3 regions of the Streptomyces sp. NPDC104202 genome follow, and region 1 is predicted to be linked to each of the others. Evidence: riboswitches for the same ligand, from Rfam matches in the RefSeq annotation. Region 1 holds a riboswitch; each other region holds the start of a gene.
What was found. Region 1 has a riboswitch for cobalamin ahead of cobN (cobaltochelatase subunit CobN). Riboswitches for the same ligand answer to the same signal wherever they lie in the genome.
Positions count from the first base shown of each region.

Region 2: another riboswitch for cobalamin. It lies ahead of ACZ60W_RS00845 (acyl-CoA thioesterase); the one in region 1 lies ahead of cobN (cobaltochelatase subunit CobN).
Region 3: another riboswitch for cobalamin. It lies ahead of ACZ60W_RS12010 (ABC transporter substrate-binding protein); the one in region 1 lies ahead of cobN (cobaltochelatase subunit CobN).

Region 1 is NZ_JBVJMN010000005.1:62,876-72,676, forward strand. Features, by position in the region: gene abc-f (ribosomal protection-like ABC-F family protein) at 237-1,835, shown strand; gene cobN (cobaltochelatase subunit CobN) at 2,027-5,650, opposite strand; cobalamin riboswitch at 5,690-5,841, opposite strand; gene ACZ60W_RS05190 (cobalamin biosynthesis protein CobG) at 5,907-7,169, shown strand; gene ACZ60W_RS05195 (precorrin-8X methylmutase) at 7,166-7,819, shown strand; gene ACZ60W_RS05200 (precorrin-2 C(20)-methyltransferase) at 7,816-9,309, shown strand; gene ACZ60W_RS05205 (serine hydrolase) at 9,322-9,801, opposite strand, start outside.
Region 2 is NZ_JBVJMN010000001.1:177,656-187,456, reverse strand. Features, by position in the region: gene bla (class A beta-lactamase) at 1-872, shown strand, start outside; gene ACZ60W_RS00850 (hypothetical protein) at 1,201-1,521, shown strand; partial or broken gene ACZ60W_RS00845 (acyl-CoA thioesterase) at 1,791-2,123, opposite strand; cobalamin riboswitch at 2,253-2,476, opposite strand; gene ACZ60W_RS00840 (LacI family DNA-binding transcriptional regulator) at 2,527-3,519, opposite strand; gene ACZ60W_RS00835 (discoidin domain-containing protein) at 3,861-5,996, shown strand; gene ACZ60W_RS00830 (DUF1996 domain-containing protein) at 6,213-7,592, shown strand; gene ACZ60W_RS00825 (DUF305 domain-containing protein) at 7,568-8,134, shown strand; gene ACZ60W_RS00820 (helix-turn-helix domain-containing protein) at 8,212-9,186, shown strand; gene ACZ60W_RS00815 (alpha/beta fold hydrolase) at 9,561-9,801, opposite strand, start outside.
Region 3 is NZ_JBVJMN010000013.1:95,573-105,373, reverse strand. Features, by position in the region: gene ACZ60W_RS12015 (FecCD family ABC transporter permease) at 1-187, opposite strand, end outside; gene ACZ60W_RS12010 (ABC transporter substrate-binding protein) at 184-1,155, opposite strand; cobalamin riboswitch at 1,197-1,330, opposite strand; gene ACZ60W_RS12005 (HD domain-containing protein) at 1,323-1,961, opposite strand; gene ACZ60W_RS12000 (GlxA family transcriptional regulator) at 2,034-2,987, shown strand; gene ACZ60W_RS11995 (M67 family metallopeptidase) at 2,978-3,403, opposite strand; gene ACZ60W_RS11990 (amino acid permease) at 3,480-4,916, opposite strand; gene ACZ60W_RS11985 (DUF2017 domain-containing protein) at 5,238-5,822, opposite strand; gene clpS (ATP-dependent Clp protease adapter ClpS) at 5,822-6,127, opposite strand; gene ACZ60W_RS11975 (nicotinate phosphoribosyltransferase) at 6,240-7,568, shown strand; gene ACZ60W_RS11970 (isochorismatase family protein) at 7,687-8,286, shown strand; gene ACZ60W_RS11965 (hypothetical protein) at 8,297-8,620, opposite strand; gene ACZ60W_RS11960 (immune inhibitor A domain-containing protein) at 8,743-9,801, opposite strand, start outside.

The sequences.
Region 1 (9,801 bases):
CGCACGGACCCCCGGTCCCGTCCGGTCCGGTTGCCCGCGAAGGACTTCGAGCCGGTGCCGGCGGCGGCGCCGAGGCCGGCCGCGAGGGCCGCCCTGGCCCTGCGCCCGGCCTCCGCATGACGGAACGAATCAACAATACGAGACGTCTCGTCTTGTCAAATGCTCCGCCGTGCCGTACGGTCGAGCCTGCGAGACGAACCGTCTCGCCACTCCCCGACGGCAGGAGGTGGCCCCCCTTGTTCCATGTCCGATTCAGCGAGGTCGGCAAGCGCTACGACGACCGGTCCGGGCGGAACAGGACCGTGCTCGACCGGGTCTCGTTCGCCGTCCGCTCCGGCGAACGGCTCGGGATCGTCGGGGACAACGGCTCGGGGAAGTCGACCGTGCTGCGGCTCCTCGCCGGGCTGGAGGCCCCCGACGACGGCACCGTGACCGTCGACTCCCCCGGCGGGACCGGCCACCTCGCCCAGACCCTGGACCTCCCCGGGACGGCCACCGTCGGCGACGCCGTCGACCGGGCCCTCGCGGACGTCCGGGAGCTGGAGCGGGCGATCGCGGCCGCCGAGGCGGAGCTCGCCGTCACCGGTGACCTCGCCGGCTACGCGGAGCTGCTCGCCGCCCACGAGGCGCGCGGCGGCGCCGGGGCCGACCGGCGGGTGGAGACGACGCTGCGGCGGCTCGGGGAGCCCGGCCCGCTGGACCGGGACCGGCCCCTCGGGACGCTCTCCGGCGGGCAGCGCTCCCGGCTCGCGCTCGCCGCCGTCCTCGCCGCCGAGCCCGGACTGCTGCTGCTCGACGAGCCGACGAACGACCTCGACGACGAGGCCGTCGCCTGGCTGGAGGACCGGCTGCGCGCCCACCGCGGCACGGTCGTCGCCGTCTCCCACGACCGGGTCTTCCTCGACCGGGTGGCCACCGCCGTCCTGGAGGTCGACGAGGACCGCCACACCGTGCGCCGCTACGGCGACGGGTACGCCGGCTACCTGGCCGGGCGCGCCGCCGAGCGGGCCCGCCGCCGATGCGCGTACGAGGAGTGGAGGAACGAGCTCGCCCGGTACACGGCCCTCGCGGACCGTCACATCGACCGCTTCTCCGCCATCCCCCGCAAGGCCCCCGCGGCCTTCAGCGGGGCGGGCGCCTTCCGTGCCCGGTCGCGGGCGCACGGGGCGATGAGCCGCATCCGGGCGGCCCGCGAGCGGCTCGCCCGGCTCACCGCCGACCCCGTCCCCGCGCCTCCCGAACCGCTGCGGTTCCGGGCGGAGCTCGTGGGCGAGGGAGCCCCGGTCGACCTGGCCGACGTGCGGGTGGAGGGCAGGCTGCGGCTGGACGCCCTCCGCCTCGACCCGGGCGAACGGCTCCTGGTCACCGGTCCGAACGGCGCCGGGAAGACCACCCTCCTGAAGGTCCTCGCGGGCGAACTCGTCCCGGACGCGGGCACGGTGCGGACACCGGCCCGCGTCGGGACGCTCCGCCAGGAGACGGCCCCGCCCACCGACCCCCGTACGGTGTGCGAGGCCTTCGGGGAAGACCGCGCGGACGAACTGCTCGCCCTCGGGCTCTTCTCCGCCCGGGACCTGACGACCCCCGTCCGGTACCTGTCGACCGGACAGCGGCGGAAGCTGGAGCTGGCCCGGCTGGTGGCGTCACCGGCCGACCTGCTCCTCCTCGACGAGCCGACCAACCACCTCGCACCGGCTCTGGTGGAGGAGATCGAGGCCGCGCTCGCGGGGTACCGGGGCACGCTGGTCGTGGTCAGTCACGACCGGCGGCTCAGGAGGGGCTTCCGGGGCCGCCGCCTCGAACTGGCCCCGGCCCTCGTGCCGTCCGGGGGATGACACCCCCGGACACCCCCTAGGGGGTGTCGTCACCATCCCCTCGTTGCCCGGAGGGCGGCCCTGCGGCGTCTGGTGCGTGCTCTCGGTGTGCCGGGGGGAAGTGCTCGTACGGGGCGTACTCGCGCTTTCGCCCGGTGCGGCGAGAGCGCGTGCCAGGCGTCGCGGGGCAGAGGGGATGGTGACGACAGGCCCTAGTCCTCGTCCGGGCCCTCCAGGTCGCCCTCGGTCTCCAGGTACACCTGGCGCAGGGCGGCCAGGGTCTCCGGGTCCGGCTTCTCCCACATGCCGCGGGACTCGGCTTCCAGGAGCCGCTCGGCGATGCCGTGCAGGGCCCAGGGGTTGGCCTCCTTGAGGAAGGCCTGGTTCTCCGGGTCGAGGACGTACTCCTGCGTCAGCTTGTCGTACATCCAGTCGGCGACGACGCCCGTCGTGGCGTCGTACCCGAAGAGGTAGTCGACGGTGGCCGCCAGCTCGAAGGCGCCCTTGTAGCCGTGGCGGCGCATGGCCTCGATCCAGCGCGGGTTGACCACGCGGGCCCGGAAGACCCGGGAGGTCTCCTCGACGAGGGTGCGGGTGCGGACGGTCTCGGGGCGGGTCGAGTCGCCGATGTACGCCTCGGGGGCGGTGCCCTTGAGCGCGCGGACGGTCGCGACCATGCCGCCGTGGTACTGGAAGTAGTCGTCGGAGTCGGCGATGTCGTGCTCGCGGGTGTCCGTGTTCTTCGCGGCGACCGCGATCCGCTTGTACGCCGTCTCCATCTCGGCCCGGGCCGGGCGGCCTTCGAGACCGCGGCCGTAGGCGTACCCGCCCCACACCGTGTACACCTCGGCGAGGTCGGCGTCGGTGCGCCAGTCCCGCGAGTCGATCAGCTGGAGGATGCCCGCGCCGTACGTGCCGGGGCGGGAGCCGAAGATGCGGGTGGTGGCGCGCCGCTCGTCGCCGTGCTCGGCGAGGTCGGCCTGCGCGTGCGCCCGGACGTAGTTGTCCTCGGCGGACTCGTCCGCCAGGCCGGCGACGAGCCGGACGGCGTCGTCGAGGAGGCCGATGACGTGCGGGAACGCGTCCCGGAAGAAGCCGGAGATGCGCAGGGTGACGTCGACGCGCGGGCGGCCGAGCTCGGCGAGCGGGATCGGCTCCAGGCCGTTGACGCGGCGGGACGCCTCGTCCCACAGCGGGCGGACGCCGAGCAGCGCGAGGGCCTCGGCGACGTCGTCGCCCGCCGTCCGCATCGCGCTCGTGCCCCACAGGGAGAGGCCCACCGAGGTCGGCCAGGTGCCGTTGTCGGTGCGGTAGCGCTCCAGGAGCGAGTCGGCGAGCGCCTGGCCGGTCTCCCAGGCGAGCCGGGACGGCACGGCCTTGGGGTCGACCGAGTAGAAGTTCCGGCCGGTCGGCAGGACGTTGACCAGACCGCGCAGCGGGGAGCCGGACGGCCCGGCGGGGACGAAGCCGCCGTTCAGGGCGTGTACGGCGTGCGCCAGTTCGTCGGTGGTGGCGGCGAGGCGCGGCACGACCTGCTCGCAGGCGAAGCGCAGGACGGACCGGACCTCCGGGCCGTGGGCGGCGGCGACCGTCCCGACGGCGTCCGCCGACCAGTCGGCCGCCTCCATCGCCTCGACCAGCGCGCGGGCCGCGGCCTCCGCCTCGTCGGCGGTGGTGCGGGTGGCGGCCGACTCGTCCAGGCCGAGGGCCTCGCGTAGGCCGGGCAGCGCCTGGGTGCCGCCCCAGATCTGGCGGGCGCGCAGGATGGAGAGGACCAGGTTGACCCGGGCCTCGCCGGCCGGGGCGCCGCCGAGGACGTGCAGGCCGTCGCGGATCTGGGCGTCCTTGACCTCGCACAGCCAGCCGTCGACGTGCAGCAGGAAGTCGTCGAAGCCGTCGTCCTCGGGGCGCTCCTGGAGGCCGAGGTCGTGGTCGAGCTTGGCGGCCTGGATCAGCGTCCAGATCTGGGCGCGGATCGCGGGCAGCTTCGCCGGGTCCATGGAGGAGATCTGCGCGTACTCGTCGAGCAGCTGCTCCAGCCGCGCGATGTCGCCGTACGAGTCGGCGCGGGCCATCGGCGGCACCAGGTGGTCGACGAGCGTGGCGTGGACGCGGCGCTTGGCCTGGGTGCCCTCGCCGGGGTCGTTGACGAGGAAGGGGTAGACGAGCGGCAGGTCGCCGAGGGCCGCGTCGGGGCCGCAGGCGGCGGACAGGCCGGCGTTCTTGCCGGGCAGCCACTCCAGGTTGCCGTGCTTGCCGAGGTGGACCATGGCGTCGGCGCCGAAGCCGCCGTCCTCGGCGCGGGCGGCGATCCAGCGGTAGGCGGCCAGGTAGTGGTGGGAGGGCGGGAGGTCGGGGTCGTGGTAGATCGCGATCGGGTTCTCGCCGAAGCCGCGCGGCGGCTGGATGAGGACCAGCAGGTTCCCGCGGCGCAGGGCGGCGAGGACGATGTCGCCCTCCGGGTTGCGGGAGCGGTCGAGGAACATCTCGCCGGGCGCGGGGCCCCAGTGCTCCTCGACGTGGGTGCGCAGCTCCTCGGGCAGGGTCGCGTACCAGCGCTTGTAGTCGGCGGCGGGGATGCGCACCGGGTTCTTGGCGAGCTGTTCGTCGGTGAGCCAGTCGCGGTCGTGGCCGCCGGCCTCGATGAGGGCGTAGATCAGCTCGTCGCCGTCGCCGGAGACCACGCCGGGGAGGTCCTCCTCCGGTCCGAAGTCGTAGCCCTCCTCGCGCAGCCGGCGGAGCAGGGCGACGGCGGAGGCGGGGGTGTCGAGGCCGACCGCGTTGCCGATGCGGGAGTGCTTGGTGGGGTACGCGGAGAGGACGAGCGCCAGCTTCTTCTCGGCGTTGGGGATGTGGCGCAGCCGGGCGTGCCGGACGGCGATCCCCGCGACGCGGGCCGCGCGTTCGGCGTCGGCGACGTACGCGGGCAGGCCGTCCTCGTCGATCTCCTTGAAGGAGAACGGGACGGTGATGAGCCGGCCGTCGAACTCGGGCACCGCGACCTGGCTGGCGGCGTCCAGCGGGGAGAGGCCCTCGTCGTTCTCCTCCCACGCGGACCGCGAGCCGGTCAGGCAGAGCGCCTGGAGGATCGGCACGTCGAGCGCGGCGAGCGCGCCCGCGTCCCAGGCCTCCTCGTCGCCGCCGGCCTGGGCTTCGGCGGGCTTGGTGCCGCCGGCGGCGAGGACGGTGGTGACGATGGCGTCGGCGGTGCGCAGGGTGTCGACGAGTGCGGCCTCGGGGGCGCGCAGGGAGGCGACGTAGAGCGGCAGGGCGCGGGCGCCGGCGTCCTCGATCGCCTCGCAGAGGGCGCCGACGAAGGCGGTGTTGCCGCTCATGTGGTGGGCGCGGTAGTAGAGCACGGCGACGGTCGGGCCGTCGGTGCGGCGCGGGGTGCGGTCCAGCGCGCCCCAGGTGGGGGCGGCGGCCGGGGCCTCGAAGCCGTGGCCGGTGAGGAGGACCGTGTCGGAGAGGAAGCGGGCCAGCTGCTCCAGGTTGGCGGGGCCGCCGTGCGCCAGGTAGGCGTGCGCCTCGGTGGCGACGCCGACGGGGACGGTGGACGCCTCCATCAGCTGGGCGTCGGGGGCCTGTTCGCCGCTGAGGACGACGAGCGGCTTTCCGGTGGCCCGGATCGCGTCGAGCCCCTCCTGCCAGGAGCGGAGGCCGCCGAGGAGGCGGACGACGACGAGTTCGGCCTCGTCGAGGAGGCCGGCCAGGTCGGCGAGGGGAAGGCGGGAGGGGTTGGCGAAGCGGTACTCGACCGGGCCGCCGGCGGATCCGGCGTTCGCCGCGCGGGCGCTGAGCAGGTCGGTGTCGGAGTGCGACAGCAGCAGAAGCATGGCGTGCGCAGGCCTTCCTCGGGGTTGTCCGCGCCCCGGGTGGTCGTGTGGATGGCGGGAGTTCCTGACTCACCCGTCCCGGGTGGTGCCGAGGCACGACCGGTACGGGCTCACAGTGGCGGGACCGCGCCGGATTCTCACCGGGCTTCCTCCCCGGGGTCCTGGGACCCCATGCCGTCTGCATAGTAGATCGTGCCGTCGGGGGGCCGAAGGGTCGGCAGGATCACACCCGGTGGTCGGCCGGTTTCCCGTGGGTATGCTCGCCGCCATGCCGCCCACCCCACCCCCGCCGCCCGAACCGGGCGAACCTCGCATACGGGACCGTGGCGACGCCTGCCCCGGGGCGCTGCGCCTGCACGCGGCCGACGACGGCCGGCTGGCCCGACTCCGGCTCCCCGCAGGCCGCCTGACGTCACGTCAGGCACATGTGCTGGCCGACGCGGCGGAGACCCTCGGCGACGGGCGGATCAGCGTCACCTCGCGCGGCAACGCGGAGCTGCGCGGCCTTCCGGAGGGGTGCGGGGCCCGGCTCGCGGAGCTGCTCGCCGCGGCCGACCTGCTGCCCTCCCCGACCCACGAACGCGTCCGCAACGTCATCGCCTCGCCCACCGCCGGACTCGGCGGACTCGGCCGCGCCGACGTGCAGTTGTGGGCCCGCGGGCTGGACGCCGGCCTCTGCGCCGAGCCCCGGGCCGCGTCCCTTTCGGGACGGTTCCTGTTCGTCCTCGACGACGGCCGCGGCGAGGTGGCCGGACTCGGCGGCGATGTGAGCTTGGTCGCAGAGCCCGCCGGGACCGCCCTGCTGCGGCTCGGCCCCGCGGCCTTCCGGATCGACGCCGCCGACGCCGTCCGCGCCGCCCTCGCCGCCGCCCTCGCCTTCCTCGACGCCGCCGAGGCGGCCGGCACCGGGGCCTGGCGGCCGCGGGAACTGCCCGACACCCACGTACCGCGGTGGGCCGGGGCCCTGGCCCGCGCCGGGGTCGGGGCGGAGCCCGTCCCCGTACCGCCGCCGCTCACCGTCTCCCCGCCGCCCGCCCCCGGGGCGCTCCCCGGCGGCCTGCACGTCCTCGCGCCGCTCGGCCGGCTGACCGCCGCCCAGCTGCGGGCCCTGGCGCCGGCCGCCGAACTCCGCCTCACCCCCTGGCGCGGAGTGGTCGTCGTCGACCCGGAGCACCCGGCCGGCCCGACGCCCCCGACCGCCGAAGAGAGGCTGCGGGAGCTGGAGCGGCACGGACTCGTCACCCGGCCCGGGGCACCCGGGGCGGGCGTCACCGCCTGCACCGGCCGGCCCGGCTGCGCCAAGTCCCTCGCCGACGTCCGGGCGGACGCGCTCGCCGCGCCGCCGGGGCCGCTGCCCGTGCACTTCTCGGGGTGCGCGCGCCGCTGCGGGCACCCGCACGGCGACTGGGTCGAGGTCCTCGCCACCGGCGAGGACGCCTATCTGGTGGACGGCCTCCCCACCCCCCGCACCTCCCTGACCGAAGCGGTCGCCACCGCCCGCACGAACCCGACGAGATGAGCGAGAGCACCAGGATGTTCGACTACGAGAAGGACGGGGCGGAGATCTACCGCCGGTCCTTTGCCACGATCCGCGCCGAGGCGGATCTGGCGGGCCTGCCCGCCGACGTCGCCCAGGTGGCGGTCCGGATGATCCACGCCTGCGGCATGACCGACCTCGTACGCGATATCGCCTACTCGCCGCAGGTCGTCTCCCGGGCCCGCGAGGCCCTCCGGGCCGGCGCGCCGATCCTGTGCGACGCCCAGATGGTCGCCAGCGGCGTCACCCGCAAGCGGCTGCCCGCCGACAACGAGGTGATCTGCGCGCTCTCCGACCCGGCCGTGCCCGCGCTCGCCGCCGAGCTCGGCACCACGCGCTCGGCCGCCGCCCTCGAACTGTGGCGGGACCGCCTCGAAGGCTCCGTCGTCGCCATCGGCAACGCCCCCACCGCCCTCTTCCACCTCCTGGAGATGGTCGCGAAGGGCGCGCCGAGGCCCGCCGCCGTCCTCGGCATACCCGTCGGGTTCATCGGCGCCGCCGAGTCCAAGGACGCGCTCGCCGACCAGGACCTCGGCCTCGACTACCTCGTCGTCCGCGGCCGGCGCGGCGGCAGCGCCATGACGGCCGCCGCGATCAACGCGATCGCCCACGAAGCGGAGATCCAGGCATGACCACCGTGACCGGAAAGCTGTACGGCGTCGGCCTCGGCCCCGGCGACCCGGACCTCATGACCGTCGCCGCGGTGAAGGCCATCGCCGCCGCCGACGTCGTCGCCTACCACTCGGCCCGCCACGGCCGCTCCATCGCCCGCTCGATCGCCGCGGAGCACCTCCGCGAGGACCAGATCGAGGAGCGGCTGATGTACCCGCTCACGGTGGAGACCACCGACCACCCGGGGGGCTACCGGGGCGCCCTGAACGACTTCTACGAGGAGGCCGCGGCCCGCCTCGCCGCCCACCTCGACGCCGGCCGCACCGTCGCCGTCCTCGCCGAGGGCGACCCGCTGTTCTACGGCTCGTACCAGCACATGCACAAGCGGCTCGCCGACCGCTACGACACCACCGTCATCCCCGGCGTCACCTCGGTCAGCGCCGCCGCCGCCCGGCTCGGGGAGCCGCTGTGCGAGGCGGAGGAGGTCCTCACGATCATCCCCGGCACCCTGCCGGAGGACGAGCTGACGGCCCGTCTCGCGGGCACCGACTCGGCGGTCGTGATGAAGCTCGGCCGCACCTTCCCCACCGTGCGCAGGGCCCTGGAGCGGGCCGGCCGCCTCGACGACGCGCGGTACGTGGAGCGGGCGTTCATGCCCGGCGAGCGGACCGGCGCCCTGGCCGGGGTGGACCCGGAGTCCGTCCCGTACTTCTCCGTCGCCGTCCTGCCCTCCCGCGTCGACGAGGAACCCCCCGCGCGGGAGCGCGGCGAGGTCGTCGTCGTGGGCACCGGCCCCGCCGGCGCGCCCTGGCTGACCCCCGAGTCGCGCGGCGCGCTCGTCAACGCGGACGTCCTCGTCGGCTACACCACCTACCTCGACCGGGTGCCGGTGCTCCGGCCCGGCCAGATCCGCCACGGCTCCGACAACAAGGTCGAGTCCGAGCGCGCCGAGTTCGCCCTCGACCTGGCGCGCCGCGGCCGGAAGGTCGCGGTCGTCTCCGGCGGCGACCCGGGCGTCTTCGCCATGGCCACCGCCGTCCTGGAGGTCGCCTGCGAGCCGGAGTACGCGGACGTCCCCGTCCGGGTCCTCCCCGGGGTGACCGCCGCCAACGCGGCGGCCGCCGCAGCGGGCGCCCCCCTCGGCCACGACTACGCCACGATCTCCCTCTCCGACCGGCTCAAGCCGTGGGACGTCATCGAGGCCCGGCTCCGCGCCGCCGCCTCCGCCGACCTGGTCATCGCCCTCTACAACCCGGGCTCCCGCTCCCGCACCCACCAGGTGGCCGCCGCCCGCGACCTCCTGCTCGAACTGCGCTCCCCGGAGACCCCCGTGGTCGTCGCCCGCGACGTCGGCGGCCCCGAGCAGTCCGTCCGGGTCCTCACCCTGAAGACCCTGGAACCCTCCGAGGTCGACATGCGCACCCTCCTCCTCGTCGGCTCCTCCCAGACCCGCGCCGTCACCCGCGCCGACGGCCACACCATCGCCTGGACCCCGCGGCGGTACGGCTGAGCGAGCCCGCCGCTAGGAGGACGTGCGGGTGAAGGTGCCCAGCCCCTCCTGGTCCAGGTACTCGACGCGGACGGTCCTCCCGTCGGGGGAGAACGTCACGCCGGTGAGACCGACGGCGTTCTCCCCTCGCGTCGGGAAGCTGAACGTGTCGCCGGAGTAGTGCGTCAGCCGGTACGTCTGGGGCTCCGGCCCCAGACGCAGCACCAGGCCGCCGTCGTCCTCGGCCACCGTCATCCGCCCGTAGTAGTCATTGGTGTACGTGCCGGCGTACGCGTCGGCGGACTTCGCGGCGGAGGCGTCGGCCGGCGGATGGGCGTAGTCCGTCGGCGACCGGCCGGCGTCCGCCTCCTGCTCGTAGAGCGCGTTGACGAGCGGCATCCAGTCCCGGCTGGGCTTCCCCTCCTGCGCGGTGTCGAAGAAGTCCAGGGCGACCGCGTCCGCGACGCCGACCGGCGACCCGTTCGTGAGGACGACGATCCCCAGCTCCTCGCC
Region 2 (9,801 bases), on a different contig from region 1:
TCGGTGCGGGCGCCTCGCTCGCCGTCGTGTTACCGCTCGCCGGAACAGCCGGCGCCGCCCCGTCCGCGGGTCGCGGCATCACCGGCAGGCTCCGGCGCCTGGAGCGGCAGCACGCCGCGCGGCTCGGCGTCTTCGCCCACGACGTCCGTACCGGGCGCCAGGTGGCGTACCGCGCCGACGAGCGCTTCCCCATGTGTTCGGTCTTCAAGACCCTCGCCGTCGCCGCCGTGCTGCGCGACCTCGACCACGACGGCAGCTTCCTCGACCGCCGCATCCGGTACACGGCGGCCGAGGTCGAGCGCTCCGGCTGGTCGCCCGTCACGGAACTGTCCGGGAACCTGGCCCACGGCATGACCGTGGCCGAACTCTGCGACGCGACCCTGCGCTTCAGCGACAACACCGCGGCCAACCTGCTGCTGCGCGAGCTCGGCGGCCCCACCGCCGTCACCCGCTTCGCCCGCTCGATCGGGGACCGTACGACCCGCCTGGACCGGTGGGAGCCGGAACTGAACTCGGCGGAACCGTGGCGCCACACCGACACCACCACGCCCCACTCCATCGGGCGCACCTACGGCCGCCTCCTGCTGGGGGACGCGCTCCCGAGCGACGACCGGCGGCTGCTCACCGACTGGATGCTCGGCAACACCACCAGCAAGGAGCGCTTCCGCAAGGGCCTCCCCGCCGACTGGCTGCTGGCCGACAAGACCGGCGGCGGCCGCTACGGCGGCAACAACGACGCCGGTGTCACCTGGCCGCCCCACGGCGGCCCGATCGTGCTCACCGTGATGACCACCCGATTCACCGAGGACGCGGCCCCCGTCGACGCCCTGGTCGCCGACGCGGCCACCCTGGTGGCTGCCGAACTCGGCTGATCGATAGGGCGGTTCACCCTCCCCACGGATGCGCCCCCTTCGGTCCCGTCGTCGGAGATCCGGCCGGCCCGAAGGGGGCGGCTGCCGCTGCCGTGCGCGGCCCGCCCGACCCCGGGTGGCTGCTGCCGGGCGCCCGGAAGACCCGACGGCCAGGGCCGGTACGCGGATCGGCCAAGACCTCCTGCTGTGCTTGAGTGTGAGACGGCGGTGCGGGAGCAGGTTGCGAACGGGTGAGGTGTCGGTGGTGCAGGTCGTGTTCGTATGCCGGTCGTGCGCGGCTCCCTTGTCGCGGCCGCTGGTGGAGCGGGCCTGGAGGCCGCTGCCGCGGGTGAAGGGTAGGGAGCACTACACCTACGGCCCGTCGACCGTCCCCGTCGGCGCGTTCTCCGCCGACCCGGAGCCGTACGCCCCGGCCGGTTCCGCTCCCACCTGGGTGATCAATCCGCTGGACGGCGTGCTGCTGCGGCCGCACACGGACACCTCCCGGCTGTACGGATGCTGCCGTCGGGACGGGCTCGACGGGCCGAACCTGGTGTGCGGCCGGTGCGGGAGCGAGGTCGGCGTCGAGATCTCCGACTGCTGGACCGAGTACGACGTCCGGCTGCTGAGCACGGCGGTGACGCGGGGTCCGGACGGCAGGCCCTCCTGAGGCACGCGGTCCGGCACGTACGCTGAGCTCACGGACGCCCCGTCCTCACCGCTCGCGCCCTCGTGGACGATCGACACCCGGCCGGTGGAGCTGTTCGTGCAGACGGAGACGGAGACGGACACCCGATACCGAGGGTGTCCACCCAGGGGCGGACGGGCTGGTGTGATCACGGCCCCCAGCCGGTCGCCGGTGTCGGACGCCGTCGCGGGACCCGGCCGGGACCGGTCGCCCGTTCCTCAGGAGGAGCCGGGCAGGGACGCCGCGAGGGCGGGCACGGGCCGCGGATCGCCGTCGGCGTCGACGGCGACGAAGGTGAGGAACGCGGTGGCGACCTCGGTCGCGGGGCCGGAGTGGTTCCAGCGCTCGGCGGTGACCCGTACGCCGACGGTCATGGAGGTCCGGCCGGCGCGTTCGAGGCCGGCGTCGACGCTGAGCAGGTCGCCCGCCCGGACCGGGGCGAGGAACGTCATGCGGTCGACGGAGACGGTCACGGCCGGACCGTCGGCGTGGCGTCCGGCGGCCGCCGCGGCGGCGTCGTCGATGAGCTTCATCATCACGCCCCCGTGGATCGTGCCGTACAGGTTGGTGTCGTGCTCGCTCATGATGTGGGCGAGGACGACCCGGGAGTCGTCCGGCGTCTTGAGCGGGCGGGCAGGGCTGGTGACGGTGGGATCGGCCACGTCAACTCTCCTTCGCGAGTCGCGGCAGGGCTGGTCCGCACGCCAGGGGTGTCGGCGGGCGGGCAGCGGGCAGGTCTTCGGACTCGCGGGCACGTCCTCCTCGTGGAGGGCTCCTACTGGCCGTCGCTTCCCAGGTCCGGTACGTCGGACCCAGTGCTGTGTGACGGCGGTCGTTCCCGCTCACCGCTGCGGGGCAGTCCCGGATTCCCACCGGGTTCCCTCTTGCGACGCATCCCGCCTGGCGGACGGGGCGAACCAGCTGCGCGTCCCACCCTACGTCGCCCCGGCCCGGCCTCCGCTCGGCGGCGCCGGACCGGACCTGCTGTCAGGTCGACTCGCGGACCACCAGCTCGTTCGGGATGACGACCGGCTCGCGGGGGCCGCCCTCGATGAGTCCGAGAAGGAGGTGGACCGTGGCGATGGCCTGGTCGGCCATCGGGCTGCGGACGGAGGTGAGCGCCGGGGTGGTGTACGAGGCCGCCTCGATGTCGTCGAAGCCGACGACGGCCACGTCCTCGGGAACGCGGCGCCCCGCCTGGTGCAGGGTCCGCAGCGCCCCGATGGCCATGAGGTCGTTGCTCGCGAACACGGCGTCCAGCGCGGGGTCGTCGTCCAGGAGCTGCCGCATCGCCTGGGCTCCCGACGCCCGGGTGAAGTCGCCGAGCGCGACGATCGACCGGCGGCCGGTGTCCCGGAGGGCCTCGCGGTAGCCTTCGAGGCGTTCGCGTGCCTCGAACAGGTCCAGGGGTCCGGTGACGGCGGCGATCCTGCGGCGGCCGCGCTCCAGCAGATGGCGGACCGCGAGCGAGGCGCCCCCGACGTTGTCGAGGCCGGCGTAGGGCACCTGGGGCGCCGACGTGCGGTTGAACGAGGCGATCGGCAGGCCGGTCCTGGCCAGGGCCGCCGGCAGCGGGTCCGTCCCGTGCAGGGCGACGAGCATGACGCCGTCCACGTGCCGGCCGGCCACGTACTCCTCCACCCTGGCGCGGCTGCGGTCGGACTCCGCGAGCATGAGGACGACCTGCTTGCCCGCCGCTTCCAGTTCCCGGCTGACGGCGCGCACCACGGTGGAGAACAGGGGATCGTCGGAGACCACGCCCTGGGGCGGATCGGAGACGACCACGGCCACGGCGTCCGTGCGGCGGGTGACGAGGTTGCGGGCGGCCGCGTTGGGGACGTAACCGAGTTCCCGCACAGCCCGCATCACGACCTCACGGATCTGCGGGGCGACCGTCGTCTCGCCGTTGACGACGCGGGAGACGCTCGACTTGGACACGCCCGCACGCGCGGCGACCACTTCCAGCGTGGGTCGTTTCATCCCGGTCCGTTCGATCGACGACACGCGAACCGCTCGGGGAGCGTTCTCCGGCGAGAATGACGCCCCGGCGCCGCCGCTGTCAACGGCCCCGCGCGCCACGGAGACCTGCGGGCTTCCGCCGCTCACCCGCCTCCGTCCCGTTCCCCCTCTCATCCGGCAGGGACTGCTCGCCTCGTGCCTGGTGAAGCGTGAGAAACCGTTCCCCAAAAGGTCGTTGACGCGTCGATGGCGTTTCCGGCACGTGAACCAAAGCCTTGACAGCCGATACGGACCGGCCCATTCTCACCCCTCAGGGAGCGCTCCCTCGCCCGACCCCCACTTGAGGAGCCGCCGTGCGCCCGCTGCTTCGCCGCCTCGGATTACTCGTCGCCGTCGCGGCCACCCTGCTCACCGTCACCACCGCCCCCGCCACACCCGCCCCGCCCACGACCCCCGCGGCTTCCGCCCTCGCGGCCGAAGTCCCGCTGTCACAGGGCAAGTCCGTGACTGCCTCCGGCACCGAGGGCGCGTTCGCCGCCCGGAACGCCGTCGACGGAGACACCGCGACGCGCTGGTCCAGCGGCTTCACCGACGTGCAGTGGCTCCAGGTCGACCTCGGAGCCCCCGCGACGATCAGCCAGGTCACCCTCGACTGGGAGGCCGCGTACGCGAAGTCCTTCCAGGTCCAGGTGTCGAACGACGCCGTCACCTGGACGACGATCCACACGACGACGCAGGGTGCCGGGGGCAGCCAGAACCTGGCCGTCTCGGGCTCCGGGCGCTTCGTCCGCCTGTACGCCACCCAGCGCGGAACCGCCTATGGGTACTCCCTGTGGGAGTTCCAGGTCCACGGCTCCTCCGCCTCCGCCGCCTGCGGCACCGCGGACGCCGCACGGGGACGGCCCGCCACCGCCTCCAGCGCCGAAGGGGCGTTCGGCGCCCCGAACGTCGTCGACGGGGACCCCGGTACCCGTTGGTCCAGCGCGTTCAGCGACCTCCAGTGGCTCCAGATCGACCTGGGTGCCACGAAGCAGCTCTGTGGCGTGACCCTCGACTGGGAGGCCGCGTACGCGAAGTCCTTCCAGGTCCAGGTGTCGAACGACGCCGCCACCTGGACGACGATCCACACCACGACGCAGGGTGGCGGGGGCAGCGAGAACCTGGCCGTCTCGGGCTCCGGACGCTTCGTCCGCCTGTACGCCACCCAGCGCGGAACCGCCTACGGCTACTCGCTCTGGACCTTCGCCGTCCGCACCACCACCAGCGACGGCGGCAACGGCGACGTGCTGCTCTCCTACGGACGACCCGGCGCGGCCTCCACCTCGCAGAGCGACCAGAACTGCTGGGAATGCACGCCCGCCCGCGCCTTCGACCGCGACCCGGCCTCCCGCTGGGCCACCAGCTCCACCAACGGCTGGACGGACCCTGCCTGGATCTCCGTGGACCTCGGAGCCCCCGCGCAGATCAACAAGATCGTGCTGCAGTGGGACCCGGCCTACGCCAAGTCCTTCCAGATCCAGGTCTCGTCGAACGGCACCGACTGGACGCCGATCTACTCGACCACGAACGGAACGGGGCTCAAGCAGACCCTCCAGGTCTCCGGCACCGGCCGCCACGTCCGGATGTACGGCACCGAACGCGCCACCCCCTACGGATACTCCCTCTGGGAGTTCCAGGTGTACGGCACCGGCGGCGCCCCGAACCCGGCCCCGCCGCTGCCGGCCGACCCCGCGACGCCGCCACGACTCGTCTGGAGCGACGAGTTCGACGGCGCGGCCGGCGGCAAGCCCGACCCGGCCAAGTGGAAGGCCGACCCCGGCACCGGGCAGAACGGCGAACTGCAGTACTACACCGACCACGACAACGCCGCACTCGACGGCGCGGGCCACCTCGTCATGGAGGCCCGCAAGCAGGCCACTGCCGGCAAGGGATGCCCGCCCGACCCGCTCACCGGCAGCACCACCTGCCAGTACACGTCCGCCCGCATGAACACCGGCTCCACCTTCCAGTTCACCTACGGCCGGGTGGAGGCCCGCATCAAGGTCCCCAAGGGCAACGGACTCTGGCCCGCGTTCTGGATGATGGGCGGCGACTTCCTCACCGGACGGCCGTGGCCCTACAACGGCGAGATCGACATCATGGAGATCCTCGGCAAGGACGTGAAGACCGCGTACTCCACCGTCCACGCGCCCGCCTACAACGGCGGCGGAGGAGTCGGCTCGCCGTACAAGCTCCCCCAGGACGCCGACTTCTCCGACGACTTCCACACCTGGACCGCCGACTGGACGAGCAAGGGAATCGTCTACGGCCTCGACGGACGCACCGTCTTCACCCTCGACAAGGAACAGGTGGAGGCGACCCGGGGGCCCTGGATCTTCGACCACCCGCACTACATGATCCTCAACCTCGCGGTCGGCGGCGACTGGCCCGGCCCGACCGACACCACCACGCCGTTCCCCTCGAGGCTGCTCGTCGACTACGTACGCGTCTACCGGTAGCCCCGGCGGCGTGAGCCCGGGCGTCCGCGCCGGTCACCCCGTACCCGCGACCGGCTCCGCCCCTCACCCGTGGCGCGCCCGATCCACCGCCCGCCGCCGGTGTCCGCCCCCAGGCACCGGCGGCAGGCTCCGCCGCGCCCACGGCGCGCCCCTCCGCTCCCACGCCCCAGAGGAATGGCGCGCCCCCGCTCCCTCCCACACCCCAGAGGAACCGACATGCGCCGACCATCCGTCCACCTCTACACCCTGATGGCGGGAGCGCTGGCCGTCGTCCTGGCCGCCGCGCTCGGCATCACCCTCACCGCCAAGACCGCATGGGCCGCCACCCTCGTCGTCCAGGCCGAGTCCTACGCCGCGCAGTCCGGCGTGGGCGTCGAGCCGACCGTGGACACCGACGGCGGACAGAACGTCGCCTACCTCGCCGACGGCGACTGGATGCGCTTCGACAACGTCGACCTGGGCGCCGCCGGCCCCCTGACGGCCTCCGCCCGGATCGCCTCCGCCACCGGCGGCCCCGGCACCGTGGAACTGCGCACCGGATCGCCGACCGGCCCGCTCCTCACCAGCTTCGCCATCACCCCCACGGGCGGCTGGCAGAGCTGGGCGACCCGCACCGCCACCGTCTCCTCCCCTCCCACGGGCCCGCAGACGCTGTACGTGCTCCTCCGCAGCACCACGCCCGGCGACTTCGTCAACATCAACTGGTTCTCGTTCGACAACGGCACCGGCGGCGGAGGCACCGCGCCCGGCTGGGTCGCCCTCGACCAGACCGCGTGGAACGCCCAACTGGCACAGTTCCGCGCCATGACCCCGGCCCCCGTCCCCGCCGGAGTCGTCCGAGTGCCCGAGTTCAACGCCACCTGCACCTACAGCCACTCCAAGCCCGACGACCCGATCGTCGCCCCCGGCCTGCCCGGCGCGTCCCACATGCACAGCTTCTTCGGCAACAAGAGCACCGACGCCTTCACCACCACCCAGAGCCTGCTGGCCAACCCGGGCACCAGCTGCACGCCGGCCAAGGACCTGTCCGCCTACTGGATCCCCACCCTCTACCAGGGCGGCAAGGCCGTCGAGAGCGACGGCATGATCGTCTACTACGGTTCCCGGCTGCCCGACCCCGCCGCGACCGTGCCCTTCCCCCAGGGCTTCCGCATGATCGCCGGCAACGCCAAGTCACAGGTCCCCACTCCGGCCGGCTCCGCCAACCAGTTCTTCTGCGCCGGTGAGGGCGGAGAGATCGGACGCAGCGCCGACGGCAACTGGCCGGTCTGCGCACCGACCGCCAAGCTCGTCTACCAGCTGGTCTTCCCCGACTGCTGGGACGGGAAGCACCTCGACAGCCCGGACCACAAGTCGCACGTCGCCTACACCTACACCGGCTCGTGCAGCGGCGACCACCCGGTCGCCATCCCCTCCGTCTCCTTCGTCATCTCGTTCCCGACCTCCGGGAGCGCCGCCGGCTTCTCCCTCTCCTCCGGCATGGCGTCGTCCATCCACGGCGACTTCTTCAACGCCTGGGACAACGCCGCACTCGGCCGGCGGGTCAAGGACTGCATCACGCAGAGCGCCAAGTGCAACTCCGCCGGAACCTTCTGACCCTCCGGGCGTGGGCCCTGCTCGCGGCACTCGCCGTCACCGGCTGCACTCCGCAGCCGGTGACCGCCGCGCCGCGAGCGGCGGCCTTCAACGCCACCGACACCGCCTGGATCCAGCTCATGATCCCCATGAGCGAACGCGCACACCGACTGACCGCCCTGGCCCCCACCCGCACCACCGACCCGGACCTCGCCGACCTCGCCTCCCGCGCCGACACCCGCCTGCGAGCGGAAGAAGCCGACCTGCGCGCCCTCCTGGACCTCTCCGGCGTCCCCGACACCCGCCCCCACGAAGGGCACACCATGCCGGGCATGGTCGGTCTCGACACCCTCCGCAGGGCGCAGGCCGCGACCGGCAAGGAGTTCGACCGGCTCCTCGTCGAGGCCCTCCACTCCCACTTCGCCCAGTCCAGAACCCTCTGCCTCGGCGAACGGACCTCGGGCGGCGCCCAGGAGGCCAAGGACCTCGCCGCGACGATCGAACGCAACGCCGCGGAGACACTCGCCCGGCTCACCCCGGCCTCCTCCCCGGTGCGCCCGTGAGGAGGATCACCGCGCCCGGCCGGAGGGTCCGGGCCGGCGCACGAACGACGGCGAGCGCTGCCCGTACCCTTCCGCACGTGACCACTGTTGCCCTGGCCATCACCGACGGCATGCTGCACCTCGAACTGTCGCTGGCGATGGAGGTGTTCGGTGCCGATCCGCCGCACCTCGTCGATCCCTGGTACGACTTCACGCTCTGCGGGCCGCGGGCCGTCCGGGTCGGGCGCTTCGTGGTGGAGCCCGACCACGGCCTCGATCAGCTCCGGCGGGCGGACACCGTGATCGTCCCCGGGTGGGCCGACGTCGACGTGGATCCGCCGGCCGAACTGGTCGAGGCCGTGCGGGCGGCGCACGAGGCGGGGGCGCGGGTGGCGTCGCTGTGCACGGGCGCGTTCGTGCTCGCGGCCGCGGGACTGCTCGACGGGCGGCGCGCGACCACGCACTGGGCGCACACCGACGAGCTGAGCCGGCGTCATCCGCGGGTGACCGTCGATCCCGACATCCTCTACGTGGACGACGGGAGCGTGCTCACCTCCGCGGGCAAGGCCGCTGCCATGGACCTCTGCCTGCACCTCGTGCGCCTCGACCACGGCTCGGGCGTCGCCAACACGATCGCCCGCCGCCTGGTCGTGCCACCGCACCGCGAGGGGGGCCAGGCCCAGTTCGTGACGACGCCCGTGCCCGCGCCGGGGAACCATCCGCTGGCCGAGCTGTTCCCGTGGGTGCTCCAGCGCCTCGACCAGGCGCTGACCGTGGAGGACCTGGCGCGTCAGGCCGGGATGAGCTCACGCCATCTGGGGCGCCACTTCAGGTCGGTGACCGGTACCACGCCCCTCCAGTGGCTGCTGGCCCAGCGCATCCGGCACGCGCAGGAACTCCTGGAGTCCAGCGACGACACCGTCGACACCATCGCGTCGGCCACCGGCCTGGGCACGGCCACCACGCTGCGCCGCCACTTCGCCCGCACCGTCGGCGTGCCGCCCGACTCCTACCGCCGCACCTTCCGCGCCCGCCTCCACCCCGCCCTCACGGCGTCGGGCCCGGCCTCCTGAGGCCCCGGCGGTGCGCCGGGGGCCTGCACACACCGGCGTCCCGGCGGTGAAGAAGTCGGCGAGGACCGGGGCGAGGAGCTCGGGGGCGATGCCGTGGTCCTGGCCGGTGAGGGTGTGCAGGGCGAAGTTGTCGGCGAGGGCGGCGAGTTCGCGCGCTCCGGTCAGCATGTGGGGTGCGCCGGCGTCGCCGCTGCCGACCAGGACGGGGACGGTGACCGACTGCCACCGGTCGGTGGGCAGGGGCCGGCCGGACATGGTGCCGGCCATGACGCGGCCGTCGTAGGGGAGGGTCCGTGCGGTGGCCTCCATGCCCGCCCAGAAGGGTGCCCGCCGCATGCCCTCGACGGCTTCGGCCGGCATGCCGACGGCCGCGGTCATGAAGGAGGCCACGGCGTCGCCGTACGCCTTCCGCGCCACGAGCGACTCCAGGCGGGAGACGTAGTCGGCGGACAGCGGCGGCCGGCCGGCGTCGGTGAGGAAGGGCGGCTCGTACAGTCCGGCCGGGTGACGGCGCTGCCGCGGGCCGTGGCCTCCAGGGCCAGGACGGCGCCCGAGGACATGCCGAAGACCCTCGCCTCGCCTCCCGCGCGCTCGATGAGCGCGTCCAGGTCCTCG
Region 3 (9,801 bases), on a different contig from region 1:
TGAGGGCGTCGAGGACCTGGCCGGGCGGGACGCGGACGGAGCCGAGGGCGAGGGAGGCGAGCGCGGCGGCGGCCAGCGCGAGGACGAGTCCCGCGACGACGAGGGCGTACCGCGCGGGGCGGGCGGGACCCGGGCCCGGGGCCGCCGCGCGGGCCGGGGTCCGGGCCGGGCGGAGCGCGGTGCTCACCGGGCGGGGTGGAGCTGGGCGGCGAGCTTGTCGACGGCGGCGGGGACGCGGACGCCGAGGACGGTGTCGGAGAGCGGCATCACGGCGAACCGCCGGTTCCTGATCGCCGGGACGTCCCGGAGCGCGGGGTCGTCGAGGAGCCTTCGCTTCTTCTGCTCGACGGTGGTGGTGCCGTAGTCGTAGATGACGATGACGTCCGGGCGGCGGTCGACGACCTGCTCCCAGGTGGCGTCGCCGAAGGCCTTGTCGAGGTCGGCGAAGACGTTGCGGCCGCCGGCGCGGGTGATGAGCTCGTTGCCGATGCCCTTGCCGCCGGCGGTGAACGCGGTCTTGTCGCCGCTGTCGTAGACGAAGACGGAGACGGGCCGGGTGCCGTGGAGCCGTTGCGCGGTGGCGGCGACGGTGGCGCGGGCCGAGCGGATCCAGTTCTCGGCCCGGCCGGCCACGCCGAACGTGCGCCCGGTCTCGCGCACTTCGCGGTAGAGGTCGTCGAGGGAGGGCGAACCGGTGGGGCAGTACTCGGTGTTGAGGCGGGTGGCGATGCCGGAGCGGGCGAGGTCGTCGCGGCTCCGGCCGTCCTTGGCGTCGAAGGCGGAGGAGTAACCGCCGTAGACGAAGTCGGGGTTCGCGGCGAGGAGGGCCTCCTTGGAGGGGTACTCCTTCGCGAGGACGGGGACGGTGTCGTACGCCGCGCGGTACGCCGGGAGGACGGCGTCGTCGAGGTAGGCGGTGCCGACGAGCGACTTCTCCAGGCCGAGGGCGAGCATGATCTCGGTGACGTGCTGGTTCATGGTGACCGCGCGCCGGGGCGGCGCCTGGTAGGTGTGTTCCACACCGCAGTTGGTGACGGTGTACGGGAATCCGGCGGCGGGCTTCGCGGGCGGGGCGGCTGCCTCGGGGGCGGCCGAGCAGGCGGCGAGCAGCGGGATCAGGGCGGCTGCGGACAGCAGCGGGCGACGCCAGGACATGGCGGAAACGGCCTCCTCCGGGGATTTCCACGTCCCCGATCGGCGGTGGGAGGCGGCAGGTCAGTTCCTGGCTTCCGCCTCCTTTCGGAGACGGTCACAGTGGCGGGACCGTGCCGGATTCGCACCGGCTTCCTGGGTCCTGCCGCCCTTGGGTCCCGGCCAGTCTCTCACTCCGGCCAGGACGACTCGCGGATGGTGGTCACGAAGTCGCCGGGGACGAAGCCGGGCACGTAGTGGCGCAGGACGTCGGCCTTGACGTTGCCGAAGGCGGTGTCCGGCTTGGGGGCGACGCCCTCGGCGAACGCCTCCAGGATCCGTCGCTTGAAGTCGGGGCGCGGGTGGGCGGCGACGACCGCGGCCCGGTCCTCGGGGCCGACGACGGCGGGGTCGTCGTAGCCGATGCCGAGGACGTCGTACTCGACGCCGGCCGTGACCAGGGCGACCTCGGGCTCCATGAACTCCGGGACGCCGGGGGTGGTGTGGAGGGCGATCGCGGTCCAGACGCGACGGACGGCGTCCTCGTCGGCGCCCTGCGCGCGGAGGAAGGAGGCGGCCTCCTCGGCGCCGTCGACCTCGAAGCGGCGGCCGCTGCCGCGGTGCTCCCGGCCGAGGCCGAGGTCGTGGAACATCGCGCCGACGTAGAGGAGTTCGGGGTCGAAGGCGAGACCTCGGGCGCGGCCCTGGAGGGCGCCGAAGAGGTAGACGCGGCGGGAGTGGTCGTAGACGAGGTCGCTCGTGGTGTCGCGGACGAGCTCGGTGGCGGCGGCGGCGAGCCTGCTGTCGGGGATCAGCGCGAGTGCGTTCATGGGACCAGCCTCGTCGGCGGGGCCGCACCCCCGCCATGGCCGTACGGACGGGCATCCCACAGAATCGGACACATGACGGTGCACACGGTGGTGGTGGCCGCGTTCGACGGCGTCCGGCTCCTGGACGTCTCCGCGCCCCTGGAGGTCTTCGCCACGGCGGGGTCGGGCTACGAGGTGGTGGTGTGCTCGCCCGACGGGCGGGACGTGCGGACCTCGGCCGGGCTGCGGATCGGCGCCGACCTCGCGGTGGGGGCGGTGACCGGCGCGGACACCCTGATCGTGCCCGGGGCGGTGGACGTGGAGCGGTGCGTGGCGGTGGCCCCGGTCGTGGCGGGTCTGGCGGCCCGCTCGGGGCGGGTGGCCTCGGTCTGCACGGGGGCGTTCGCGCTGGGGGCGGCGGGGCTGCTGGACGGGCGGCGGGCGACGACGCACTGGGAGCACGCGGCGGAGCTGGCCCGCCGGTACCCCGCGGCCGAGGTGGACCCGGACGCGATCCACGTGCGGGACGGAGGGGTGTGGAGCTCGGCGGGCGTGACGGCCGGGATCGACCTGTGTCTGGCGCTGGTGGAGGAGGACCGGGGACCGGAGGCGGCCCGCGCGGTCGCCCGGGACCTGGTGGTGTTCCTGCAGCGGCCGGGCGGGCAGTCGCAGTTCTCGGCGGCCTCGCGGACTCCCCCGACGGCGCATCCGGTGGTCCGTCCGCTGCTGGACGCGGTGGCCGCCGATCCGGCGGCGGACCACAGCGCCCCGGTGCTCGCGCGGCGGGCCGGGGTGAGCGCCCGGCATCTGGCCCGGCTGTTCCGGGAGCAGACGGGGGCGACGCCGGCGGGGTACGTGGAGCGGGTGCGGGTGGAGGCGGCCCGGATGCTCCTGGAGGGCGGGGCGAGCGTGACGGGCGCGGCGGCGCGCAGCGGGCTGGGCAGCGACGAGACGTTGCGGAGGGCGTTCGCCCGGCACTTCGGGGTGACGCCCTCCGCCTATCTGGCGAGGTTCCGCACGACGGCGGCGGAGGTCCCCTACGCGTAGGACTCGACGATCCGGACCTCTTCCTCGGTCACGACGCCCTCGACGATGGTGAAGGAGCGGAACTGGAAGGGGCCGGCGCCGTCGGCGTCGGCGGTGGAGACGAGGACGTAGTGGGCCTGCGGCTCGTTCGCGTACGAGATGTCCGTACGGGACGGGTAGGCCTCGGTGGCGGTGTGCGAGTGGTAGACGATCACGGGCTCCTCGTCCCGGTCGTCCATGTCGCGGTAGAGCTTGAGCAGGTCCGCGGAGTCGAACTCGTAGAACGTGGGCGAGCGGGCGGCGTTCAGCATCGGGATGAACCGTTCGGGGCGGCCGCTGCCGGCCGGGCCCGCGACCACGCCGCAGGCCTCGTCGGGGTGGTCCTCGCGGGAGTGGTCCACGATCTGGTCGTACAGGGCCCGGGTGATGGTCAGCATGCCGACAGGATAAGCAGACGGGCCGCCCCGTACCGAGGAGTGGTACGGGACGGCCCGCATGCCGGACGGTCCTGGATCAGGACCGCTTGGCGAAGGCCGCGCCTTGGGGGTTGCGGGCCTTGAGGACCAGGTAGGAGACGGCGAGGAGCAGGCCCCAGACCGGGGCGCCGTACAGCGCGACGCGGTTGCCCTCGTCCATGGCCATCGTGACGATGACCATGCCGATGAAGGCCAGCGAGAAGACGCTGAACCAGATGCCGCCGGGCGCCTTGAAGGAGGACTGGGGCAGCTCGCCGCGGTCGGCCTTGCGGCGGTAGCGGATCTGGCAGACCAGGATGACGATCCAGGCCCACATGCCGGAGATGGTGGCGAAGGAGACGACGTAGTTGAACGCCTCGCCGGGCCACTGGTAGTTGATCCAGACGCCGACCGTCATCAGCGCGGCGGAGACCGTGGTGCCGACGAGCGGGGTGCCGGACGCGGTCAGCCGGGTGAAGACCTTCGGGCCCTGGCCGTTGAGCGCCAGGTCGCGCAGCATCCGGCCGGTGGAGTACATGCCCGAGTTGCAGGAGGACAGGGCGGCCGTCAGGACGACGAAGTTGACGATGGCGGCGCCGATGCCGAGGCCCATCTTCTCGAAGGCGGCGACGAACGGGGAGACGCCCGGCTTGAACTCGGTCCACGGGACGACCGAGAGGATCATGATCAGCGCGCCGACGTAGAAGACGGCGATGCGCCACGGCACGGTGTTGATGGCCTTCGGCAGGACCGTCTTCGGGTCCTTCGACTCGCCCGCGGTGACGCCGACCAGCTCGACGGCGAGGAAGGCGAACATGACCATCTGGAGGGTCATCAGCGTCGAGAAGATGCCGTCCTCGCCGGCGAAGAAGCCGCCGAGGTCCCACAGGTGGGTGACGGAGGCGGTGTCGCCGGCGTCGGAGAAGCCGAGGGTCAGGATGCCGGCGCAGATCAGGATCATGCCGACGATCGCGGTGACCTTGACCATGGAGAACCAGAACTCCAGCTCACCGAAGAGCTTCACGGAGATCAGGTTGGCGCCGTAGAGGATCACGGTGAAGACGAGGGCGGACAGCCACTGCGGGATGTCCCACCAGTACGTCATGTAGGTGGCCGCGGCGGTGACCTCGGTGATGCCGGTGACGACCCAGAAGAGCCAGTACGTCCAGCCGGTCGCGAAGCCCGCGAAGGGGCCGATGAACTCACGGGCGTACTCGGAGAAGGAGCCCGAGACCGGGCGGTACATGAGGAGCTCGCCGAGCGCCCGCATGATGAAGAAGATGACGACGCCCGCGAGGGCGTAGGCGAGGATCAGGCTCGGTCCCGCGATGGAGATGCCCTTGCCGGCGCCGAGGAAGAGGCCGGTCCCGATGGCGCCGCCGATGGCGATCATCTGGATCTGGCGGGCGCCGAGTGCCCGGTGATAGCCCTCACCGGGTGCGGATTCCGCGGCCTCGTCGCCGTCGTGCTGCTTGTCGACCTGCACAGAGGTCATGGTGGTGCGCCTTTCTCCATGCCGATCCGCGCGACTGCGAGTGCGTCTGCCGCGGACCAGTTCCTGATCCCCCCGGATGTGGATGGAGTGCCACCGGCGGTCAGCCGGTACGAGCGCCCTCGGGAACAGGGGTGGCGTCCCCGAGCGGTCGTGAAGATTTATCACGGGGCGCGGGGCGATCGACGGAGATCCGTGTGGCGCACGCCACAGGGAAAAGGGAAGGAAAGGGACACAAGAGTGCGGGGTGGACGGTCTGATAACGCATTCGTTATCCGGATTTGAGCGTCCGCTGAGCGAACACCCCGCCGCCGGGAGGACCGGCTACGGCAGGAGGGTGCCGACGAGCGACTCCTGCAGGGCCCCCAGCCAGAGGTAGGCCATCACCATCGGCTTGCGCGGGTCGGAGTCCGGCAGCCGGTACAGCTGCTCGCTCTCCTCGTCGTCCGTGACCTCCAGACGGGTCCCGATGGTCAGCCGGAGGTCGTTGAGCGCGCCGAGCCAGGCCCGGGACTCGTCCGCGGTCAGCTTCAGGACCGCCCCGCCCTCGCCCGCCGCCTCGGCCGAGAGGCCGTCCAGGGCGCGGACCACCGCGAGGGCGTCCTCGCGCTTGCGGGTGCGCAGGTCGTTCTCGGTGTAGCGGCGGAAGTCGGAGGCGGCCGCCCGCAGCTCCTCGCTGTCGTCCCCGTACGCGTCGGGGAAGAGGCGCCGCAGGGCCGGGTCGGACGGCGGCTCGCTCGGGCCCTCGGAGAAGAGCGCGGCCAGCGGGTCCTCGTCGGCCGCGGGCTCGTCACCCGGCCCGATCAGCTCCATGAGCTGCACGGCGAGGGAGCGGAGGATGGAGATCTCGACCTCGTCGAGCGCGACGGCCGCGCCGCCGCCGGGCAGCGCCTCGAAGTGGCCGGCCATCAGAAGCGGTCCTGGGTGAGGGTCGCCCAGAGGCCGTAGCCGTGCATCGCCTGCACGTCGCGTTCCATCTCCTCACGGGTGCCGCTGGAGACCACCGCGCGGCCCTTGTGGTGCACGTCGAGCATCAGTTTGTGCGCCTTGTCCTTGGAGTAGCCGAAGTACGACTGGAAGACGTACTCCACGTAGCTCATCAGGTTGACCGGATCGTTGTGCACGAGGGTCACCCACGGCACGTCGGGTTCGGTGACCGCGGAGACCTCCTCGGCGGATTCCGTACGTTCGATCTCAATAGGCGCGACGCTCACTCACCCCATGTTGTCACCCCTGGGGGCCCGTCGCACAAACGGGGCGCGCCCGCGGCACACGGACGGCGATAGAAATCGTCACTCTGACGATTTCTGCGCTAGCATCGCTGACATGAACGCTGCGGACCTTGGGCTGCCGGTGGACGTGCCGTCGACCGCGCTCTTCACCGATCAGTACGAGCTGACCATGCTCCAGGCGGCCCTGCGGGCCGGCACCGCCGACCGGCGCTCCGTCTTCGAGGTCTTCACCCGGCGGCTGCCCGAGGGGCGGCGCTACGGAGTCCTCGCGGGAGTCGGACGCGTCCTGGACGCCGTCGAGAACTTCCGCTTCGACCCCGCCGTGCTGGGCTTCCTGCGCGAGCACGGCATCGTCGACGAGCCGACCCTCGCCTGGCTGGCCGGCTACCGCTTCTCCGGCGACATCTGGGGGTACCCCGAGGGCGAGGTGTACTTCCCCGGCTCGCCCGTGCTGCGCGTCGAGGGCTCCTTCGCCGAGTGCGTGCTCCTGGAGACGGTGATCCTCTCCATCCTCAACCACGACTCGGCCATCGCCGCCGCGGCCTCCCGCATGTCGGCCGCCGCCGGCGGGCGGCGCCTGATCGAGATGGGCGCCCGGCGCACCCACGAACTCGCGGCCGTCGCCGCCTCCCGCGCCGCCTACGTCGGCGGCTTCGACTCCACCTCGGACCTCGCGGCCGGGTTCCGCTACGGCATCCCGACCGTCGGCACCTCCGCCCACGCCTTCACCCTGCTCCACGACAGCGAGCGGGACGCCTTCCGGGCCCAGGTCGACTCGCTGGGACGCGGCACCACCCTGCTCGTCGACACCTACGACGTCGCCGAGGCCGTCCGGACCGCCGTCGAGGTGGCCGGACCCGAGCTGGGAGCGGTCCGGATCGACTCCGGCGACCTGCTGCTCGTCGCCCACCGGGTGCGGGCGCAGCTCGACGAGCTGGGCGCCCGGGACACCCGGATCGTGGTCACCTCGGACCTCGACGAGTACGCCATCGCCTCGCTCGCGGCGGCCCCGGTCGACGCGTACGGGGTGGGGACGCAGCTGGTCACCGGCAGCGGCCACCCGACCTGCTCGATGGTCTACAAGCTGGTGGCGCGGGCCGACTCGGCCGACACCCGGGCGCCGCTCGTCCCGGTGGCCAAGAAGTCGCTGGGCGGCAAGGCGTCCGTCGGCGGCCGCAAGTGGGCGGCCCGCCGGCCCGACGCGACCGGGGTCGCCGAGGCCGAGGTCGTGGGCACCGGACCGGTCCCGCCGGAGCTCGCCGGCCACCAGCTCCTGGTGGAGCTGGTGAAGGGCGGCGACGTGGTGGCCCGGGAGCCGCTGGAGGCCGCCCGGGCCCGGCACATCGCGGCCCGCGCCGGGCTCCCGATGTCGGCGATGCAGCTCTCCCGGGGCGAGCCGGTCCTCCCGACCGAGTACGTCTGACCGGACCCGGCCCTCCGACCAGCGGGCCCGCGAGTCCCCGGGGACGCCCCCTCCCGCCGGGAGGGGGAAGTCTCTAGGCTCGGGACCCACCCCCTCCGACGCCCTAAGGACACCCGCCATGCACCGCGCATTGATCGTTGTGGACGTTCAGAACGACTTCTGCGAGGGCGGCAGCCTCGCGGTGACGGGCGGGGCGGACGTCGCCGCGGCCATCACCGACCTGGTCGGCCAGACGGCGGGCACCTCCTACCGGCACGTCGTCGCCACCCGCGACCACCACGTCGACCCGGGGGCGCACTTCGCCCCGGCCGGCGAGGACCCGGACTACGTGTCCTCCTGGCCGGTGCACTGCGTGGCCGGCACGGAGGGGGTCGGCTTCCACCCGAACTTCGCTCCGGCCGTCGCCAGCGGGGCGATCGACGCCGTCTTCGACAAGGGCGCCTACTCCGCCGCGTACAGCGGCTTCGAGGGGCGCGACGAGAACGGCGAGACGCTCGCGGAGTGGCTGCGCGCCCGCGACGTCACCGAGGTCGACGTGGTCGGGATCGCCACCGACCACTGCGTCCGGGCGACGGCCCTGGACGCGGCCCGCGAGGGCTTCCGCACCCATGTGCTGCTCGACCTCACGGCGGGCGTGGCGGCCGCGACCACCGACCGGGCCCTGGAGGAGCTCCGGGCGGCGGGCGTGGAGCTCACCGGCAAGCCGGTGGTCGCGTAGCGCGGACGGCCTAGGCTGCGGGCTCCGCGGCGGGCTCCCTCGGGAGGGAGCGCACGGGGTGCCAGAGCTCCTGGGCGGCGCCCGGGGTGGATCTCCAGAGCAGGCCGTCGGGGTGGTGCAGGACGGCCGTGATCTCGTCCGGGGTCGGCGGCTCGCTGTTCCCGCGGAGGTAGACGGCGCGCAGGCCGAGGTTCCGCAGCCGGGTCAGGGCGCGGGCTCGGTTGGCGGCGTGCACCAGGAAGCGGACCGTGGCACCGTCGCGGGCCGGGCTGGGCAGCCCTATCGCGACGACCACGCTGCCGCCCGGCAGCTTGCAGAACCCTCCGTTGGGCATGCGGAACCACTCCCCCGTGGATCAGATGTCAATAAGAAAAGCGTCAGAGGCACCTAAACACGATCGGCCGCCGCCCGCTAGAGGGCGACGGCCGATCATGCTTTGACCTGCGGTTTTACCGGTTACTTCGTGGACGGACCCACCTGAACCGTGATCGTCTGGCCATCCTTCGGCTCCTTGACGACCTGGATCTTGGTGTTGGTGTCAGTTACCTGGACACCGGCGCGCGGGGTCTCGGCGAACCAGTAGACGCCCTTGCGGTCGTCGAAGGTCGGGTTGCCGGCCTGGGACGGGACCCAGGTGGCGACGCCGGCCTTGTGCAGCTGGAAGCCCTCCGTGCGGGCGATCGTGAACGGCGAGTCGTACGCCTGGACGCGGTTGCGCATCAGGGTGCCGTCCGACCACTTCAGCGGCGTCGGGTGCGAGTCGATCGGGAGGATCAGACCCTTGCCCGGGTGCTGGGAGGTGTTGTTGTCCTTCTGGGACAGGTCCCACTTCCAGATCAGCAGGCCGTTCTGGTACGCGTAGTGCTCGACCCAGCCGGCCTTGTCACCCGTCCAACCGAAGTTGTAGGGGCCGACCTTGAGGGTGGCGTCGTACGAGACGTACTGGCGGTTCTCCGCGATGTAGTACTGCTCGTACTCCTTCGTGAAGCCCTTGCCGACCCGCGAGAAGCCCTTGGCGACCCAGCCGTTGTCACCGTTCTCGGCGTTGTCCGAGAAGACGGCGGCACCGTCGGCGGTCAGGGTGATGGCGTCGGCGGTGAAGCCCTTGCCGCCCGCGCCGCCGTCCGTCTGGTAGCGGAAGCGGAGCTGGAACTTCTTGCCCGCGTACGCGTTCAGGTCGTAGACGAGCTTCTTGTGGGCGCCGGAGACGTCCGTCAGGGCCGGGGAGCCGGCCGCGTCGCGCGGGAGCGCCACGCCGTCGGCGGTGCCGTCCACGGCGGTCCAGTTGGCGCCGCCGTCCGTCGACACCTCGGTGTAGAGGTAGTCGTACTCGGCCTCGATGTCGTACCAGCCCTGGAGCTCCAGGGAGGCCGACGTCTTGCCCGTCAGGTCGACGTCACGGGTGAGGGTGTTCTTGAGGTCGTCACCCATGTTGCTCCACCACTGCGTCGCGCCCTCGGCGGGAGCGACGATGTCGGTGGTGACGCCCTTCTTCGGCAGCTCGACGAGGAGCGC